DNA from 3 places in the Streptomyces sp. NPDC092045 genome. Region 1 is predicted to be linked to each of the others. Evidence: predicted binding sites of a transcription regulator. Region 1 holds the regulator's gene; each other region holds the start of a gene.
The links. Region 1 encodes HrcA, which represses chaperone genes, less so after heat shock. Its sites were predicted from a motif close to TTNGCACTCNGNNNNNCNGAGTGCNAA; they were not measured.
Positions count from the first base shown of each region.

Region 2: a site for HrcA is predicted at 1,472-1,498, ahead of groL (chaperonin GroEL). Genes of this name have one in related genera too.
Region 3: a site for HrcA is predicted at 2,251-2,277, ahead of groES (co-chaperone GroES). Genes of this name have one in related genera too.

Region 1 covers NZ_JBIVSC010000002.1:577,417-583,201, forward strand. The annotation lists gene ACIQKA_RS09405 (AAA family ATPase) at 1-406, opposite strand, end outside; gene ACIQKA_RS09410 (hypothetical protein) at 481-855, shown strand; gene ACIQKA_RS09415 (16S rRNA (uracil(1498)-N(3))-methyltransferase) at 998-1,741, opposite strand; gene ACIQKA_RS09420 (nitronate monooxygenase) at 1,738-2,820, opposite strand; gene dnaJ (molecular chaperone DnaJ) at 2,924-4,060, opposite strand; gene hrcA (heat-inducible transcriptional repressor HrcA) at 4,061-5,080, opposite strand; gene ACIQKA_RS09435 (MBL fold metallo-hydrolase) at 5,228-5,785, shown strand, end outside.
Region 2 covers NZ_JBIVSC010000016.1:134,549-140,333, reverse strand. The annotation lists gene groL (chaperonin GroEL) at 1-1,305, opposite strand, end outside; gene ACIQKA_RS27555 (cold-shock protein) at 1,682-1,885, opposite strand; gene ACIQKA_RS27550 (MoaD/ThiS family protein) at 2,298-2,576, opposite strand; gene thrC (threonine synthase) at 2,676-3,962, opposite strand; SAM riboswitch class I at 3,980-4,124, opposite strand; gene ACIQKA_RS27540 (glucosyl-3-phosphoglycerate synthase) at 4,274-5,215, shown strand; gene ACIQKA_RS27535 (hypothetical protein) at 5,254-5,520, shown strand; gene ACIQKA_RS27530 (trehalose-6-phosphate synthase) at 5,624-5,785, shown strand, end outside.
Region 3 covers NZ_JBIVSC010000001.1:100,515-106,299, forward strand. The annotation lists gene ACIQKA_RS00520 (THUMP-like domain-containing protein) at 1-710, opposite strand, end outside; gene ACIQKA_RS00525 (polysaccharide deacetylase family protein) at 1,001-1,927, shown strand; gene groES (co-chaperone GroES) at 2,423-2,731, shown strand; gene groL (chaperonin GroEL) at 2,838-4,466, shown strand; gene ACIQKA_RS00540 (ester cyclase) at 4,542-5,240, opposite strand; gene ACIQKA_RS00545 (hydroxyacid dehydrogenase) at 5,399-5,785, opposite strand, start outside.

The sequences.
Region 1 (5,785 bases):
CCTGCTGCTCTGCGGCGTCCCAGTCGAAGGAGGGGGCGGGGGTGGAGGCGGGGGTGGAAGCGGCCCGCGCGGGCTCGTCCGGGGCCGGGGGCTCCGCGCCGGCCGGCCCGGGGTTCTCCGCGACGGTCGGCGCCGGGGTCTGCGCGGGCCCGTCCGGGGCCGGGGTCTGCGCGGCGGACGGCGCCGGGCCCTCCGCGGCGGGCAGTCCCATCGCGCGGACCATCAGGGCGCGGGCGCCCGCGTCCCCGGGCGCGTGCTGGAGGGCGACGGCCGCCTCCGCGACGGCCTCGTCGCTGCGGCCCTCCGCGAGGAGGAGCTCGGCGAAGTGGAGACGCAGGGGCACGTCACCGGGGGCGGCGGCCACGGCGGCGCGGAGACTGCGGATCAGGGGGGACTCGTCGGCCATGCGGCCACCCTAAGGAGCCACGGGGGGCCGTCGTCCACCGGGTGCGCGCATCCCCCGTCCGTGCACTGCGCCGCATGAGACGGGACGGGGCCCTGCGCAGGCTGACGGTGGACGACGGGACGGTCTGGCTCTGGAACGTCCGGCACCGGCACCCCGGTTGCCGGACCGTGCTCGCCCTGCGCCGCGCCGAGCGCCCGCACGCCCTGTTCCGGCTGGTCCTCCGGGAGGTGCCGGGCCGCGCGGTGGCCGGGTTCACGACGGGCAGGCACGAGGTGCTCGCCGTCGTCGGCGGCCGGCTCGACCTCGACGAGCCCGGGGTCGTGCGCCGGTTCCTCGACGCGGCGGTCGCCCGGGGCCTCGTCCCGAGCGCGAACGGGTCGCGGGAGGAGGACGGCTGGCCGCTCTTCGACGAGCTGACGACGGACGGGGCTGACGACGGACGGGGCTGACGACAGAGGGGGCTGGCGGTGGACGGAGGGCTGACGGTGGACGGGGGGGCTGACGGTGGACGGGGGGGCTGACGGTGGACGGGGGGGCTGACGGTGGACGGGGCTGACGGTGGAGGGGGCTGACGGCCCCGAAGGGCACCCCCTAGCTCCAGCGGCCCGTGCGTCCCAGGACCAGGGCCGTCGCCGCCGTGCCCGCCGTGGAGGTGCGCAGCACGCTGCGGCCCAGCCGGTACGGCCTCGCGCCGGCCGCCTCGAAGGCGGTCAGCTCCTCCGGGGAGACCCCGCCCTCGGGCCCGACGACCAGGACGACGGAGCCCTTCGCGGGGAGGTCGGCGGTGGCGAGCGCGCCGCTGGGGTGGTCGCGGTCCTCGTGCAGGACGGCCGCGAAGTCGGCCCCGGCGAGGAGGGCGGCGACCTGCTTGGTCGCCATGAGGTCGGCGACCTCGGGGAAGCGGGTGCGGCGCGACTGCTTGCCGGCCTCGCGCGCGGTGGAGCGCCACTTGGCGAGCGCCTTGAGGCCCCGGTCGCCCTTCCACTGGGTGATGCAGCGGGAGGCGGCCCACGGCACGATCGCGTCCACGCCGGTCTCCGTCATGGTCTCGACGGCCAGCTCGCCCCGGTCGCCCTTGGGCAGCGCCTGGACGACGGTGATCCGGGGCTCCTCCTCGGGGTCCTCGTGGACCTCGGCGATCCGCACGGTCAGCCGGTCCTTGCCCTCGGCGGCGAGCACCTCGCAGGCGGCCCAGCGGCCCCGGCCGTCGACGAGGACCAGCTCCTCGCCCTCCCGCAGCCGCTTCACGGAGACGGCGTGCCGCCCCTCGGGGCCGTCCAGGAGGAAGCTCCCGGCGCCGGGGACGGCGTCGACGACGAAGACGGGTGCGGTCACGAAGTGCTCCTGGGGTCCTGTTCCGAGAGGGCGGTGTCGAGTTCGGCGGCGAGGACCCCGACCAGTCGCCCGGCGGGGAGTTCGCGGGCGAGGCGGTGGCCCTGGCCGGCCCAGAGGGCCATGCCCTGGGCGTCGCCGGCGGTGGCGGCGGCCTTGCGCAGCGGGGCGGTGAGGTGGTGGACCTCGGGGTAGGCGGCGGGGGCGTACGGGCCGTGCTCGCGCATGAAGCGGTTGACGAGGCCGCGCGCCGGGCGCCCGGAGAAGGCCCGGGTGAGGGCGGTCCGGGTGAACAGCGGGTCGGTCAGGGCCCGCTTGTGCAGCGGGTGCGCGCCGGACTCGGGGCAGCCGAGGAAGGCGGTGCCGAGCTGGGCTGCTCCGGCCCCGGCGGCGAGGACGGCGGCGATCTGGGCGCCGCGCATGATCCCGCCGGCGGCGACGAGCGGGAGGCCGGTGCTCTCGCGGACCTGGGTGACCAGGGTGAGCAGGCCGGTGCCGGGCGTGCCGTCCTCGTCCGGGTCGTCGCGGTGCGTCCCCTGGTGCCCGCCCGCCTCGACGCCCTGGACGCAGACGGCGTCGGCCCCGGCGCGCTCGGCGGCGAGGGCCTCCTCGGCGGAGGTGACGGTGACGATCGTGTACGTGCCGACGCGGGCGAAGGAGGCGAGGACGTCGGGCGCGGGGCAGCCGAAGGTGAAGGAGACGACGGGGACCGGGTCCTCCAGGAGGATGGCCAGCTTGGCGTCGTAGGCGTCGTCGCGGGAGTCGTCGGTCTCGCCGAGCGGGGTCCGGTACCAGTCGGCCTCTCCGGCGAGCTGGTGGCGGTAGACCTCGACGGCGGCGGGGTCGGCGGGCCGTCCGGTCTGCGGCATGAAGAGGTTGACGCCGAAGGGCCGCCCGGTGAGCCCGCGCACCTGCTTGATCTCCTGGTAGAGACCGCCGGCCGTCTTGTAGCCGCCGGCCAGGAAGCCGAGCGCGCCGGCCTCGCAGACGGCTCCGGCGAGCTCGGGACAGGAGGCGCCACCCGCCATGGGGGCCTGCACGATCGGGAACCGGGAGAGATCGTTCAGTGCGGTGGTGGACATACGGGCATCGTGTCATGCCGCGGGGAGGGAAATGGAAAGGGGCGGTATCCATAAATGGACACCGCCCCTCCCCACGTTCGGGGCCGCACGTGGCAGGCCGGGCCTACCGCCCGTTGAACGCGTCCTTCAACCGCGAGAACAGCCCCTGCTGCCCCGGCTGGAACTGGCCGGTCGGCCGTTCCTCGCCGCGCAGCTTGGCCAGTTCGCGCAGGAGGCGCTCCTGCTCGGCGTCGAGCTTGCCCGGGGTCTGGACCTCGACGTGCACGATGAGGTCGCCGCGCCCGTTGCCGCGCAGGTGGGTGACGCCGCGCCCGTGGAGCGGGATCGACTGGCCGGACTGGGTGCCGGGCCGGATGTCGACCTCCTCGACGCCGTCGAGGGTCTGCAACGGCACCTTGGTGCCGAGCGCGCCCGCCGTCATCGGGATCGTCACCGTGCAGTGCAGGTCGTCGCCGCGCCGCTGGAACGTCTCGTGCGGGGTCTCGTGGATCTCGACGTACAGGTCGCCGGCGGGGCCGCCGCCGGGGCCGACCTCGCCCTCGCCCGCGAGCTGGATGCGGGTGCCGTTGTCGACGCCGGCCGGGATCTTGACCGTGAGGGTGCGGCGGGAGCGGACCCGTCCGTCGCCCGCGCACTCGGGGCACGGGGTCGGGACGACGGTGCCGAAGCCCTGGCACTGCGGGCAGGGCCGGGAGGTCATGACCTGGCCCAGGAAGGACCGGGTGACCTGGGAGACCTCGCCCCGGCCGCGGCACATGTCGCAGGTCTGCGCGGAGGTGCCGGGCGCGGCGCCCTCGCCGGAGCAGGTCGTGCAGACGACCGCCGTGTCGACCTGGATGTCCTTGGTGGTGCCGAAGGCCGCCTCGTCGAGGCTGATCTCCAGACGGATCATGGCGTCCTGGCCGCGGCGGGTGCGCGAGCGCGGGCCGCGCTGCGAGGCCGTGCCGAAGAAGGCGTCCATGATGTCGGAGAAGTTGCCGAAGCCGCCCGCTCCGAAGCCGCCCGCGCCGCCTCCGCCGGAGGCCGAGAGCGGGTCGCCGCCGAGGTCGTAGACCTGCTTCTTCTGCGGGTCCGAGAGGACCTCGTAGGCGGCGTTGATCTCCTTGAAGCGTTCCTGCGTCTTCGGATCGGGATTGACGTCCGGGTGCAGCTCGCGCGCGAGCCTCCGGAACGCCTTCTTGATCTCGTCCTGGGACGCGTCGCGGCGCACGCCGAGTACGGCGTAGTAGTCCGTGGCCACTTACGACTCCGCCAGGATCTGTCCGACGTAACGTGCCACTGCGCGTACCGCTCCCATCGTTCCGGGGTAGTCCATGCGGGTCGGTCCGACCACGCCGAGTTTGGCGACTGCCTCGCCGCCCGAACCGTAGCCGACCGAGACGACGGACGTGGAGCTCAGCCCCTCGTGGGCGTTCTCGTGCCCGATCCGTACGGTCATGCCCGATTCCTTGGCCTCGCCGAGCAGCTTGAGGAGGACGACCTGCTCCTCCAGAGCCTCCAGGACGGGCCTGATCACCAGGGGGAAGTCGTGTCCGAAGCGGGTGAGGTTGGCGGTGCCGCCGATCATCAGCCGCTCCTCGTGCTCCTCCACGAGGGTTTCGAGGAGGGTCGCGAGCACGGTCGAGACCGTGGCGCGGTCCTCGGTCTCCTCGAAGGACTCGGGGAGGTCCTGCACCAGCTGCGGCACGTCGGCGAACCGGCGGCCGACGACCCGGCTGTTGAGCCGGGCCCGCAGGTCGGCGAGGGAGGTCTCGCCGAAGGGCGCGGGGCAGTCGACGACCCGCTGCTCGACCCGGCCGGTGTCCGTGATGAGGACGAGCATCAGGCGGGCCGGGGCCAGCGAGAGCAGTTCCACGTGCCGGACGGTCGAACGGGTCAGCGAGGGGTACTGGACGACGGCGACCTGCCGGGTGAGCTGCGCGAGCAGCCGGACCGTGCGGCCGACGACGTCGTCCAGGTCGACCGCGCCGTCGAGGAAGTTGTGGATGGCCCGCCGCTCGGGCGTCGACAGCGGCTTGACCCCCGCGAGCCGGTCGACGAACAGGCGGTAGCCCTTGTCCGTCGGGATGCGGCCCGCGCTGGTGTGGGGCTGGGCGATGTAGCCCTCGTCCTCGAGCACGGCCATGTCGTTGCGCACGGTGGCGGGCGACACGCCGAGCTTGTGGCGCTCCGTGAGCGCCTTGGAGCCGACGGGCTCCTCCGTCCCGACATAGTCCTGGACGATGGCGCGCAGCACTTCGAGTCTGCGTTCGCTGAGCATCGTGCGCACCTCCAGCTGTCGTCGGTCGATCCGGTTGCTCCGCTTTTGGCACTCGCCCTGTCCGAGTGCCAACGATCCCGGGCCAGTGTACGGCGGCACACATCGCTCCTGGCAAGGAGGCGGCGCCCCACCGGTTAGCGTCGGTGCATGGACGTCGACTGGGAAGCACGGGGATGGGAACGGCTCGCGGACGGGGTGGGCCGGCGCCGGCTGCCCGTCTGGGACGCCACGGTGGGGCTCGTCGTGGGCGAACGGGCGGTGCTGCTGTACGACACGGGGTCGTCCCTCGCGGAGGGCGCGGAGCTGCGGGCGGAGGTGGCGGAACTCACGGGCGGCCGCAGGGTGACGCACATCGCACTGAGCCATCCGCACTTCGACCACGTGTTCGGCACGGCGGCCTTCGCGGGCGCGGAGGTCTTCGGCGCGGTCGGCACGGAGGAGCTGCTCGCCCGGGAGCGGGACCGGGAGGAGCTGCGGACGGACGGGGTGGAGCAGGGCCTCGACCCGGCGGCGGCCGCGGAGGCGGCGGACGTCCTGGTGGCCCCGCGGCACGTGGTCTCCGGCGAGTGGACGCTCGACCTGGGCGGCCGGCAGGTGCTCCTGGCCAACGTCGGCCCCGGGCACACGGGCCACGACCTGGCGCTCCTGGTGCCCGGCCCGCCGGAGGTGGTCTTCTGCGGGGACCTGGTGGAGGAGTCGGGCGAG
Region 2 (5,785 bases), on a different contig from region 1:
CTCGTCGCCGGAGAGGTCGGCCTCCAGCTTCTCGAAGACGGTCGACGCCTGGAGCAGGGCCACGCCACCGCCGGCGACGATGCCCTCCTCGACGGCCGCCTTCGCGTTGCGGACGGCGTCCTCGATGCGGTGCTTGCGCTCCTTGAGCTCGACCTCGGTCGCGGCACCGGCCTTGATGACGGCCACGCCGCCGGCCAGCTTCGCGAGGCGCTCCTGGAGCTTCTCGCGGTCGTAGTCCGAGTCGCTGTTCTCGATCTCGGCGCGGATCTGGTTCACGCGACCGGCGACCTGCTCGCTGTCACCGGCACCGTCGACGATGGTGGTCTCGTCCTTGGTGATGACGACCTTGCGGGCGCGGCCCAGCAGGTCGAGGCCCGCGTTCTCCAGCTTGAGGCCGACCTCCTCGGAGATGACCGTGCCGCCGGTGAGGATGGCGATGTCGTTCAGCATGGCCTTGCGGCGGTCGCCGAAGCCCGGGGCCTTGACCGCGACGGACTTGAAGGTGCCGCGGATCTTGTTGACGACCAGGGTCGACAGGGCCTCGCCCTCGACGTCCTCGGCGATGATCAGCAGGGGCTTGCCCGACTGCATGACCTTCTCCAGGAGCGGGAGGAGGTCCTTCACGGAGGAGATCTTGGAGTTGACGATCAGGAGGTAGGGGTCGTCGAGCGACGCCTCCATGCGCTCCATGTCGGTGGCGAAGTACGCCGAGATGTAGCCCTTGTCGAAGCGCATGCCCTCGGTGAGCTCCAGCTCCAGACCGAAGGTCTGGGACTCCTCGACGGTGATGACGCCTTCCTTGCCGACCTTGTCCATCGCCTCGGCGATGAGCTCGCCGATCTGGGTGTCGGCGGCGGAGATGGAGGCCGTGGAGGCGATCTGCTCCTTGGTCTCGACATCCTTCGCCTGCTCGAGGAGGGCGCCGGAGACGGCCTCGACGGCCTTCTCGATGCCGCGCTTGAGGGCCATCGGGTTGGCGCCGGCGGCGACGTTGCGGAGGCCCTCGCGGACGAGCGCCTGGGCGAGGACGGTGGCGGTGGTCGTGCCGTCGCCGGCGACGTCGTCCGTCTTCTTGGCGACTTCCTTGACCAGCTCGGCGCCGATCTTCTCGTACGGGTCCTCGAGCTCGATCTCCTTGGCGATGGAGACACCATCGTTGGTGATCGTGGGGGCGCCCCACTTCTTCTCGAGGACGACGTTGCGGCCCTTGGGGCCGAGGGTGACCTTGACGGCGTCAGCGAGCTGGTTCATGCCGCGCTCGAGACCGCGCCGGGCCTCCTCGTCGAACGCGATGATCTTGGCCATGTGAAGTGGTCCTCCCGGACATGGGGTGGATAACGCTCCAGGACCGCGCCGACGCCCGCGACGGACGGCCTCCGCGTGTCCGTGTGGTTCCTTGCCCCACCCGGCCGGCGGCCTCGTCTGCCCGATCCTCGTAGCACTCTCACCTGCCGAGTGCTAACGCCAATGATTAGCACTCGACCTAGGAGAGTGCAAGCGACTCTCGGGTTTCGGGAAGGGGGCACTGGGCTCCGGGGGTCGGGAGGGGCGCCCGGAGGGCCGTCCCGGGAGCGGGGCCGCACCGGGGCGCGGGGGCATCCGGGAACGCGCGAGGGGCCCGCGTCCCCTCAGGGATGCGGGCCCCTCGACGGCGTTGCGTCGCTGGCCGATCGCGCCGCGCTCAGACGGCGAGCTTGACCATGTCCGCCTGCGGACCCTTCTGGCCCTGCGAGATCTCGAACTCGACCCGCTGCCCCTCTTCGAGGCTGCGGTAGCCATCCATCTGGATCGCGCTGTAGTGGACGAAAACATCCGCACCACCGTCGACCGCGATGAAGCCGTAGCCCTTCTCCGCGTTGAACCACTTGACGGTGCCCTGAGCCATGCCCAACTCCCCTATTACTGGCCCTTGCGCGGGGCCGCACTTCACGAACCCCGGGTCAGACCCTGCGCCGGAACGCGTCGACCGCCGCTGAATGTATCTGTCCAACTGCCCTGTGCAACAGGCCATTCGGGCGAGAATTCTGGGCGGCGCGGAAAGGAGAATTGGGGAGGTTCCCTTGAATCGCGGGGCAAGTCGGGCCCGGCAAAGCGCGCAGAAGGTACACAACGCGCACACAGTTTGACTGCTTCTTGTCAGGTCGAGGCGCGATTTCATATGCGCCCGGCAGGAGCAGCGGAGGGGACTTCCCCAACCCTACCGCGCTCAACCATGCAGAATTGCCCCTTCCGCTTATGGACGCGGAAGGGGCAATTCAAGAAAGTCGGGACAACGGGAACCGCTCGCCGGATACGGCTCAGCAGCCGCCGGCGACCGCCGGGATGATCGAGACGCCCGAACCGGCCGGGGTGGCCGTCTCCAGGCCCTGCTCGAAGCGCACGTCGTCGTCGTTCACGTAGACGTTCACGAAGCGGCGCAGCTTGCCCTGGTCGTCCAGGACGCGGGCGGCGATGCCCGTGTGGTTCTTCTCCAGGTCCGCGATGACCTCGGCGAGGGTCGCGCCCTCGGCCTGGACCTCGGCCCGGCCGCCGGTGTAGGTGCGGAGGATGGTGGGGATGCGGACGTTCACGGCCATGACTTACGTACCTTTCGGGAAACCGGGGACCGGGGCCTGGGGGACCGGCGGGCGCCGAGGAGGCCGGCGGGCCGCCGGAGGGGCGGCCCGCCGAGGGGATCAGCGGGCCAGTCCGGCGTCGCGGAACGCGTCCAGGCTCGGTCGGATGGTGGCGGTCGCCTGAGAGGTGTCGGCCACCGCGTCCAGGGTCTTGAGCCCGTCGCCGGTGTTGAGGACGACTGTGGTGAGCTCCGGGTCGATGAGGCCGTTCTCCACCAGCTTGCGCGCGACGCCGACGGTCACGCCGCCCGCGGTCTCGGCGAAGATCCCCTCGGTCCGCGCGAGCAGCTTGATCGCGTCGACGACCTGCTCGTCGTTCACGTCCTCCACGGCGCCGCCGGTGCGGCGGGCGATGTCGAGGACGTACGGGCCGTCGGCCGGGTTGCCGATGGCGAGCGACTTGGCGATCGTGTTCGGCTTCTGGGGCCGCACGACGTCGTGCCCGGCCTTGAAGGCGGCGGACACCGGGGAGCAGCCCTCGGCCTGGGCGCCGAAGATCTTGTACGGCTTGTCCTCGACGAGGCCCAGCCTGACGAGCTCCTGGAGGCCCTTGTCGATCTTGGTGAGCTGGGAGCCGGAGGCGATCGGGATGACGAGCTGGTCGGGGATGACCCAGCCGAGCTGCTCGCAGATCTCGTACGCGAGCGTCTTGGAGCCCTCGCCGTAGTACGGGCGCAGGTTGACGTTCACGAAGCCCCAGCCCTCGCCGAGCGGGTCGCCGATGAGCTCCGAGCAGAAGCGGTTGACGTCGTCGTAGTTGCCCTCGATGGCGACCAGGTCGCCGCCGTAGACGCCGGCCATGACGACCTTGCCCTGCTCCAGGTCGTGCGGGATGAACACGCAGGAGCGGAAGCCGGCGCGGGCGGCGGCGGCGCCGACGGCGCCGGCCAGGTTGCCGGTGGAGGAGCAGGAGAGGGTGGTGAAGCCGAAGGCGCGGGCGGCCTCGATGGCCTGGGCGACGACCCGGTCCTTGAAGGAGTGGGTCGGGTTGCCGGAGTCGTCCTTGACGAAGAGCTTCCCGGGGGCGACGCCGATCTCGCGGGCCAGGTTGTCGGCCTTGACGAGCGGGGTCCAGCCGGGGTTCAGGTTCGGCTTCTCGGCGACGTCGGCGGGGACGGGCAGGAGGGGGGCGTAGCGCCAGATGCTGGCGGGGCCGGCCTCGATGCGCTTCCGCAGCTCCTCGGGGTCGCCGGCGGGGAGGTCGTACGCGACTTCGAGCGGTCCGAAACAGAGTTCGCAGGCGAAGATCGGGCCGAGTGCGAAGACTTCACCGCATTCGCGACAGGAGAGCCCGGACGCGGGACCGAGGTCGACGGTGGTGGCGGGTGCGACGGTCTGTACAGCCATGGAGGCGAGGCCCTTTCTCCTCATCTTTCCCATGACGAATTTTTCGCCATGAGACGGATTTGGCACCTTCCCTAGCCGGGGACCTCGCTGGATGACGAGTGACCGACTGGAGGGTTGCCGGGGCTTCAACGGGCCGTTTCCCTCTGCCCCTCTGGATGAGCGGTATTCGATTGTGGGGAGGGCCGGACTTTCGTTCCTGCGCTCCGACGCGTACGCCACCCCGATGTGCGCGGGGTCGCTGCGTTGTTCAAGACTGTAACCGAAGGCACGGGCGCTTGGACGGCCCGTCCGAACCGCGAGATGGAGATCACGTGCTGGAAGAGGTGGAGCGCTGGCTGTCCCGGCGGTCCTGGTCCGTGGCGGACCGGCCGCTGGAGCGGATCCTCGCCGCCAAGCGTGCGACGACAGTCAGCGTGGTGCTGCCGGCGCTGAACGAGGAGGCGACCGTCGGGGACATCGTGGCCGTGATCCGCCGCGAGCTGATGTCGGAGGCGGTGCCGCTCGTCGACGAGCTGGTGGTCCTCGACTCGGGCTCCACGGACCGCACGGCGGAGGTCGCGGCGGCGGCCGGGGCGCGGGTGGTGGCGCGCGACGACGTGCTCCCCCGGATACCGGCCGCGCCCGGCAAGGGCGAGGTCCTGTGGCGGTCACTGATGGTGACGAGCGGGGACGTCGTGTGCTTCGTGGACGCGGACCTGCGGGACTTCTCCGCGGACTTCGTGACGGGGATCGTGGGCCCGCTCCTGACCGACCCGGACGTGGACCTCGTCAAGGCGATGTACGACCGGCCGCTGGACGGCGCTCCCGGTCAGGGCGGCCGGGTGACGGAACTGGTGGCGCGCCCGCTGCTCAATCTGCACTGGCCGCGGCTGGCCGGCTTCGTGCAGCCGCTCGGCGGCGAATACGCGGCCCGCCGCTCGCTCCTGGAGCGACTGCCCTTCCCGGTCGGTTACGGAGTGGAGCTGGGCCTGCTCGTGGACGCGCTGCACACGGTGGGCCTGGACGGGCTCGCGCAGGTGGACGTGGGCGTCCGCAGGCACCGGCACCAGGACGGGCACGCGCTCGGCCGGATGGCGGCGGCGATCTACCGGACGGCGCAGCTGAGGCTGTCGCGGGGGCACATGGTGCGGCCGTGGCTGACCCAGTTCGAACGGGGCGAGCGGGGCTTCGAGCCGCGGACGTACGCGGTGGACACGGAGGAGCGGCCGCCGATGGCGGAGATCGCGGAGTACGCGCGGCGCCGCGTGGCGTAACGCCACCTTATGGTCCGCTCTGCATACATTCATCTTCCATGGGCTTCAGGCGAGGTGCGAGCAGGATGCTGGCGGTGACGAGCATGGCGACGGCCTCGCTCCTGGCCGTCCCGGCGGGCGCCGCCCCCGTGCCGCCGGGCCCCGTCCACGTCTCCCCGGCGCCGGGCGCGCCGGGGAGGACGGTCGGCCCGGCGCCGGCCCGGGACGGCGAGGAACGCCTCTGGCTGCTCGGCGGCCTGGTGACGGCGCTCGCGGCGACGGGCCTGGTGGCGAGGGCGGCCCTGCGCGACCGCACCGACCTGTGAGCGCCACCGGGCCCCGCCCGGTTCCCGCTCACCCTCCGTGGCCGGATCCCCCCGTCTTGTATACGTACGTTTGAGCGTTTACGGGACGGGCTAGGTTCGCCACATGGCTACTGTGCTCGTGGCATCCAACAGGGGACCGGTCTCGTACGTGCTCGGCGAGGACGGCTCGCTCGACGCCCGCAGGGGCGGCGGCGGTCTGGTCTCCGGCCTGAGCGCCGTCTCCTCGCAGGACAGCGTGTGGGTGTGCGCGGCCCTCGGCGAGGGC
Region 3 (5,785 bases), on a different contig from region 1:
GCCTCCTTCACGTCCCCGCCGTCCGAGATCCACTCGGCCCCGGCCTCCGCCGGAACGGCCTCGTGCGGGATGCCGGGCGCCACCTTCAGGGCCGCCCGCGGGGCCTTCCGGGCCGCCTCGACCGCCCAGGACAGCGGCGGCGAGTACGCCTCCGGATCGAAGACCCTGCCCCGGCCCCCGCGCCGCGCGGGATCGACGAAGACCGCGTCGTACGGACTCGTGTCGATCTCCGTCACGTCCGCGCACCGCACCTCGATCAGGCCGGACAGGCCGAGCGCCTCGGCGTTGGCGCGGACCGCCTCGGCGGTCAGCGGATCGCGGTCGACGGCGAGGACGGAGATCCCGGCGCGGGCCAGGGCGATCGCGTCGCCGCCGATCCCGGAGCACAGGTCCGCCACGCTGCGCACGCCCAGCGCCTTCATCCGGCCCGCCCGGTGCGCGCCGACCGAGGCCCGGGTCGACTGCTCGACGCCGTTCGGCGTGAAGTACATCCGGTACGCGTCCTCCGCGCCGAACTTCGCCACCGCCCGCTGCCGCAGCCGCGCCTGGCCGAGCGCCGCCGTGACCAGCTCGGCGGGGTGGTCGCGGCGCAGCCGGGAGGCGACCGCCAGCTCCCGGGCGGGGTCGTAGTCGCGCAGGGCGGCGAGGAGCGTCTGCCCCTCGGGGGCGAGCAGGGCGGCGAAGGAGGCGAGGTCGGTCACCCGTCCCATTCTGGCCCCTGCCCCGGCCCTCCCGGTTCCGGCCTCCCGGCTCCGGCCCCTGCCCCGGCCCTCCGGTTCCGGCCCCCGCGCAGGCCCTTCCGGTTCCGGCCTCCCGGGTCCGGCCCTCCGGGTCCGGCCCCCGCCCCGGCCCTCCGGTTCCGGCCCCCGCGCAGGCCCCCGGGGGCGCTGTGGGCCGGCCGGGGGACGGTGGGCCGGGTACGGCGGTGTCGCGGCCGGAAGGGGCCGCCGCGCTGACAGGATGCGGCGCCATGCAGCTCGTACGACAAAAGGAACAGAAGATGAGAAAAGGCGCGCCCCGCTCCCGTCGGACACTCGGAGCGGCGCTCGTCGTCGCCGCCCTCGCCTCCGTCGCCACGGCCTGCTCCGGCGCCGGACCGGACCGCGCCGCGCCGCCCTCCCCCGCCTCCGGCCGGCAGACCCCGAAGCAGGGCGCCGCCGCGCCCGAACCGCAGGTCGGGAAGGCCGAGGAGCTCCGCGCCCGGAAGGCCGCCCGCGCGCTCGCCGCCAAGAAGTGGGGCCTCGCCGAGCCCCCGCTCGAAGCGCCGGCCCCGCCCGCCGTGAAGCCGGAGATCACCACGCGCAAGGGCTTCGAGACGAGGAGCGAGGGCGTGCCGCCCGTCTTCACCACCGTGCCGACCAAGGAGAAGGTCGTCTTCCTGACGATCGACGACGGCTCGGAGAAGGACCCCGAGCTGCTGCGGATGATGGACGAGCTGAAGATCCCGTACAGCGCCTTCCTCAGCGACTACGTCGTCAGCGACGACTACGCCTACTTCTCCCGGATGCAGAAGTCGCAGAAGGGCGGGGTCGCCCTCCACAACCACACCCTGAACCACCGCTACCTGCCCGGACTCTCGTACAGCCAGCAGAAGCGCGAGATCTGCGGCATGCAGGACGTCATCGAGAAGAAGTTCGGCAAGCGGCCCGAGCTCTTCCGCCCGCCGTACGGCAACTACAACGACGACACCCTGCGCGTGGCCAAGTCCTGCGGCATCAAGGCCGTCCCGCTGTGGGCCGCCGAGGCCTTCCCCGACCGCATGGAGTGGCGCGAGTGGGACCGGGACCTGCACCCCGGCGACATCGTCCTCACCCACTTCCGGGGCGAGGAGGACTGGAAGGGCAGCATGGCCGACATGGTCCGCCGCGTGATGAACGTGATCACGGCCAAGGGGTACGCGGTCGCGAAGCTGGAGGACTACGTGTGAGGCCCGGCGGGTGCGGGCGGCGGCGGCGGACCGCCGCCCTGGTCCTGACCGGAGCGCTGCTCGCCCTCCCGGCCCTCGCCGGCTGCGCCTCCTCGGCCGACCCGGTCGACTCGATCGAACGGCTCGGCCGGAGGGCGGCGGAGGGGGTGGGACCCCGGGCGTCGGCGTCCCCGGGGGAGCGGGAGCGGACCGGACGGGCCGCGGTGGAGGGGAAACCGGTCGAACGCGCGGCCGTACGGACCGCGGACCGGGAGGGGAGGCGCTGTCCGAGGGCCCCGGAACCCCGCACAACCGCGCCCCCGGTCACGCCACGGAGCGATGAATTGGCACTCCGCTTGACCGAGTGCTAATCGCGGTCATAGTCTCGGCTCTGGCACTCCCCACCGGAGAGTGCCAACACAGCGACGGGCAGGTCCGGCACCCGCGACGACGGATCCACCTGGTTCGCCACCTCAGACAGTCAACCCCGTGATCTCCGAAGGGGGAGGTCGGATCGTGACGACCACCAGCTCCAAGGTTGCCATCAAGCCGCTCGAGGACCGCATTGTGGTCCAGCCGCTCGACGCCGAGCAGACCACCGCCTCTGGCCTGGTCATCCCGGACACCGCCAAGGAGAAGCCCCAGGAGGGCGTCGTCCTGGCCGTGGGCCCGGGCCGCTTCGAGAACGGCGAGCGCCTGCCGCTCGACGTCAAGACCGGCGACGTCGTGCTCTACAGCAAGTACGGCGGCACCGAGGTGAAGTACAACGGCGAGGAGTACCTCGTCCTCTCGGCCCGCGACGTGCTCGCGATCGTCGAGAAGTAAGTCACCCCAGGCCAGAAGGCTTTGAGCTGCGCCCCGAGGCCCCATTCCTGGGCGCCCCGGGGCGCCGTTCGTTCCACCAGAATTCCGAGAGGGCTGAACCGCTCCCATGGCGAAGATCCTGAAGTTCGACGAGGACGCCCGTCGCGCCCTTGAGCGCGGCGTCAACAAGCTTGCCGACACGGTGAAGGTGACGATCGGCCCCAAGGGCCGCAACGTCGTCATCGACAAGAAGTTCGGCGCCCCCACCATCACCAACGACGGTGTCACGATCGCCCGCGAGGTCGAGATCGAGGACCCGTACGAGAACCTCGGCGCCCAGCTGGTGAAGGAGGTGGCGACCAAGACCAACGACATCGCGGGCGACGGCACCACCACCGCCACCGTGCTCGCCCAGGCCCTGGTCCGCGAGGGTCTGCGCAACGTCGCCGCCGGCGCCTCCCCGGCCGCCCTGAAGAAGGGCATCGACGCCGCCGTCAAGGCCGTCTCCGAGGAGCTCCTCGCCACCGCGCGCCCGATCGACGACAAGTCGGACATCGCCGCCGTCGCCGCGCTCTCCGCGCAGGACCAGCAGGTCGGCGAGCTCATCGCCGAGGCGATGGACAAGGTCGGCAAGGACGGCGTCATCACCGTCGAGGAGTCCAACACCTTCGGCCTGGAGCTCGACTTCACCGAGGGCATGGCCTTCGACAAGGGCTACCTGTCCCCGTACATGGTGACCGACCAGGAGCGCATGGAGGCCGTCCTCGACGACCCGTACATCCTGATCAACCAGGGCAAGATCTCCTCGATCCAGGACCTGCTGCCCATCCTGGAGAAGGTCATCCAGGCCGGCGCCGGCAAGCCGCTCCTGATCATCGCCGAGGACGTCGAGGGCGAGGCCCTGTCGACCCTGGTCGTGAACAAGATCCGCGGCACCTTCAACGCCGTGGCCGTCAAGGCCCCCGGCTTCGGCGACCGCCGCAAGGCCATGCTCGGCGACATCGCCACCCTCACCGGTGCCACCGTCATCGCCGAGGAGGTCGGCCTCAAGCTCGACCAGGCCGGCCTGGACGTGCTCGGCACCGCCCGCCGCGTCACCATCACCAAGGACGACACCACCATCGTCGACGGTGGCGGCGACTCGTCCGAGGTGCAGGGCCGCGTCAACCAGATCAAGGCCGAGATCGAGTCCACGGACTCCGACTGGGACCGCGAGAAGCTCCAGGAGCGCCTCGCGAAGCTGGCCGGCGGCGTGTGCGTCATCAAGGTCGGCGCCGCCACCGAGGTGGAGCTGAAGGAGAAGAAGCACCGTCTGGAGGACGCCATCTCCGCGACCCGCGCCGCGGTCGAGGAGGGCATCGTCTCCGGTGGCGGCTCCGCGCTCGTCCACGCCGTCAAGGTCCTGGAGGGCAACCTCGACAAGACCGGCGACGAGGCCACGGGTGTCGCGGTCGTCCGCCGCGCCGCCGTCGAGCCGCTGCGCTGGATCGCCGAGAACGCGGGCCTGGAGGGCTACGTCATCACCTCGAAGGTGGCGGAGCTCGACAAGGGCCAGGGCTTCAACGCCGCGACCGGCGAGTACGGCGACCTGGTCAAGGCCGGCGTCATCGACCCGGTGAAGGTGACGCGCTCCGCCCTGGAGAACGCCGCCTCGATCGCCTCCCTCCTCCTCACCACCGAGACCCTCGTGGTGGAGAAGAAGGAAGAGGAGCCGGCGGACCACGGCCACGGCCACGGTCACGGCCACTCGCACTGAGGCACGTCGTAACCGAACACCGAGGCCCGGTGTCCCCGTCGCGGGGGCACCGGGCCTCGGTGCTTCTCCCCCCGGCTACTCCTCCACCGCGCCGAGCCGCTCCATCAGCCCGAGCATGTCGTACTGCCACCAGTCCTCGACGACCTTGCCGTCCTCCCGGAACCGCTGGATCAGCGTCCCGGTGATCCGGACGTCGATGCCGGTGGGCTGGAGGCCCATGAAGTCGCCGGTGTGGGTGGCGTCGCAGGTCCAGCGGGTGCAGACGCGGTCGCCCTCGGCGATCTGGTCCTCGACGGCGAAGGCGAAGTCGAACCCCTGCCGCCACATCCCGATCCCGCGGCGGACCGCGTCCATGCCGATCGGGTCCTGCACGTCGGAGGGGTCGTGGCTGTGGCACCCCTCGGCGATCACCTCGTCCAGCGGCGGAAGCTCCCCCGGCGTGCCGATCAGCTCCAGGAACCGGCGCGCGGCGGCCTTGTACAGCTGCTCGTCCCGCACGACGTCCAGGTCCGTGAAAGTCGGCATCCCGTCGCAGAGCGCGACCATCTCGTGGAAGAGCCGGTCGGTCTCCGGGAGGTGGGAGTTCCGCATCGCCACGTCGTACGAGGGGAACTCGATGATCTCCATGAAGTGGGTCCCGTCGGACCGGTCCTTCCCGAGGACGCTGTGGGTGGCCGTCCGCTTCCCCTCGGTCTGCTCGGCCCACCGGTCCATGAGCCGGTTCATCTCGTCGAAGCGGCTCGTCCTGCAGTCGATGATCTGTACGAAGCTCATGACGCCTCCCGGGGCGGCAGGGACGTCTCCATTCTAGGTTCGGGGAGTGCGGGGCGCCCTGGCGGCACGGGGCCACGGCACTGATGGACGACGGACCGTTCGAGACCGGAGCGGGGATCGGGCTCGTGGACGTCTTGCTCGTGTCGCATCGCGTCCGATCACGCCGACCGCGTCAGGTCCGACGCCCGCACCTCCTCCAAGAACCCCTCCCCCCGTACGTAGCGCTCCACCTCCCCCACCGCCTGCTCCGCCATCCGGTGCAGTTCGTTGCCCAGGGAGCCCGCCACGTGCGGGGTGAGGAGGACGTTCGGGAGGGTCCACAAGGGGGAGTCGGGGCGGGGGAGTTCCGGGTCCGTGACGTCGAGGACCGCGTGGAGGCGGCCCGTCCGGAGGTGGGGGAGGAGGGAGGACTCGTCCACCAGGGAGCCCCGGGACGTGTTGATCAGGGTCGTTCCGTCCGGCATCGCCGCCAGTTGTGCCGCGCCGATCATGTGGTGGGTGGAGGGGAGTTGCGGCGCGTGGACCGAGACGACCGTGCTGCGGGC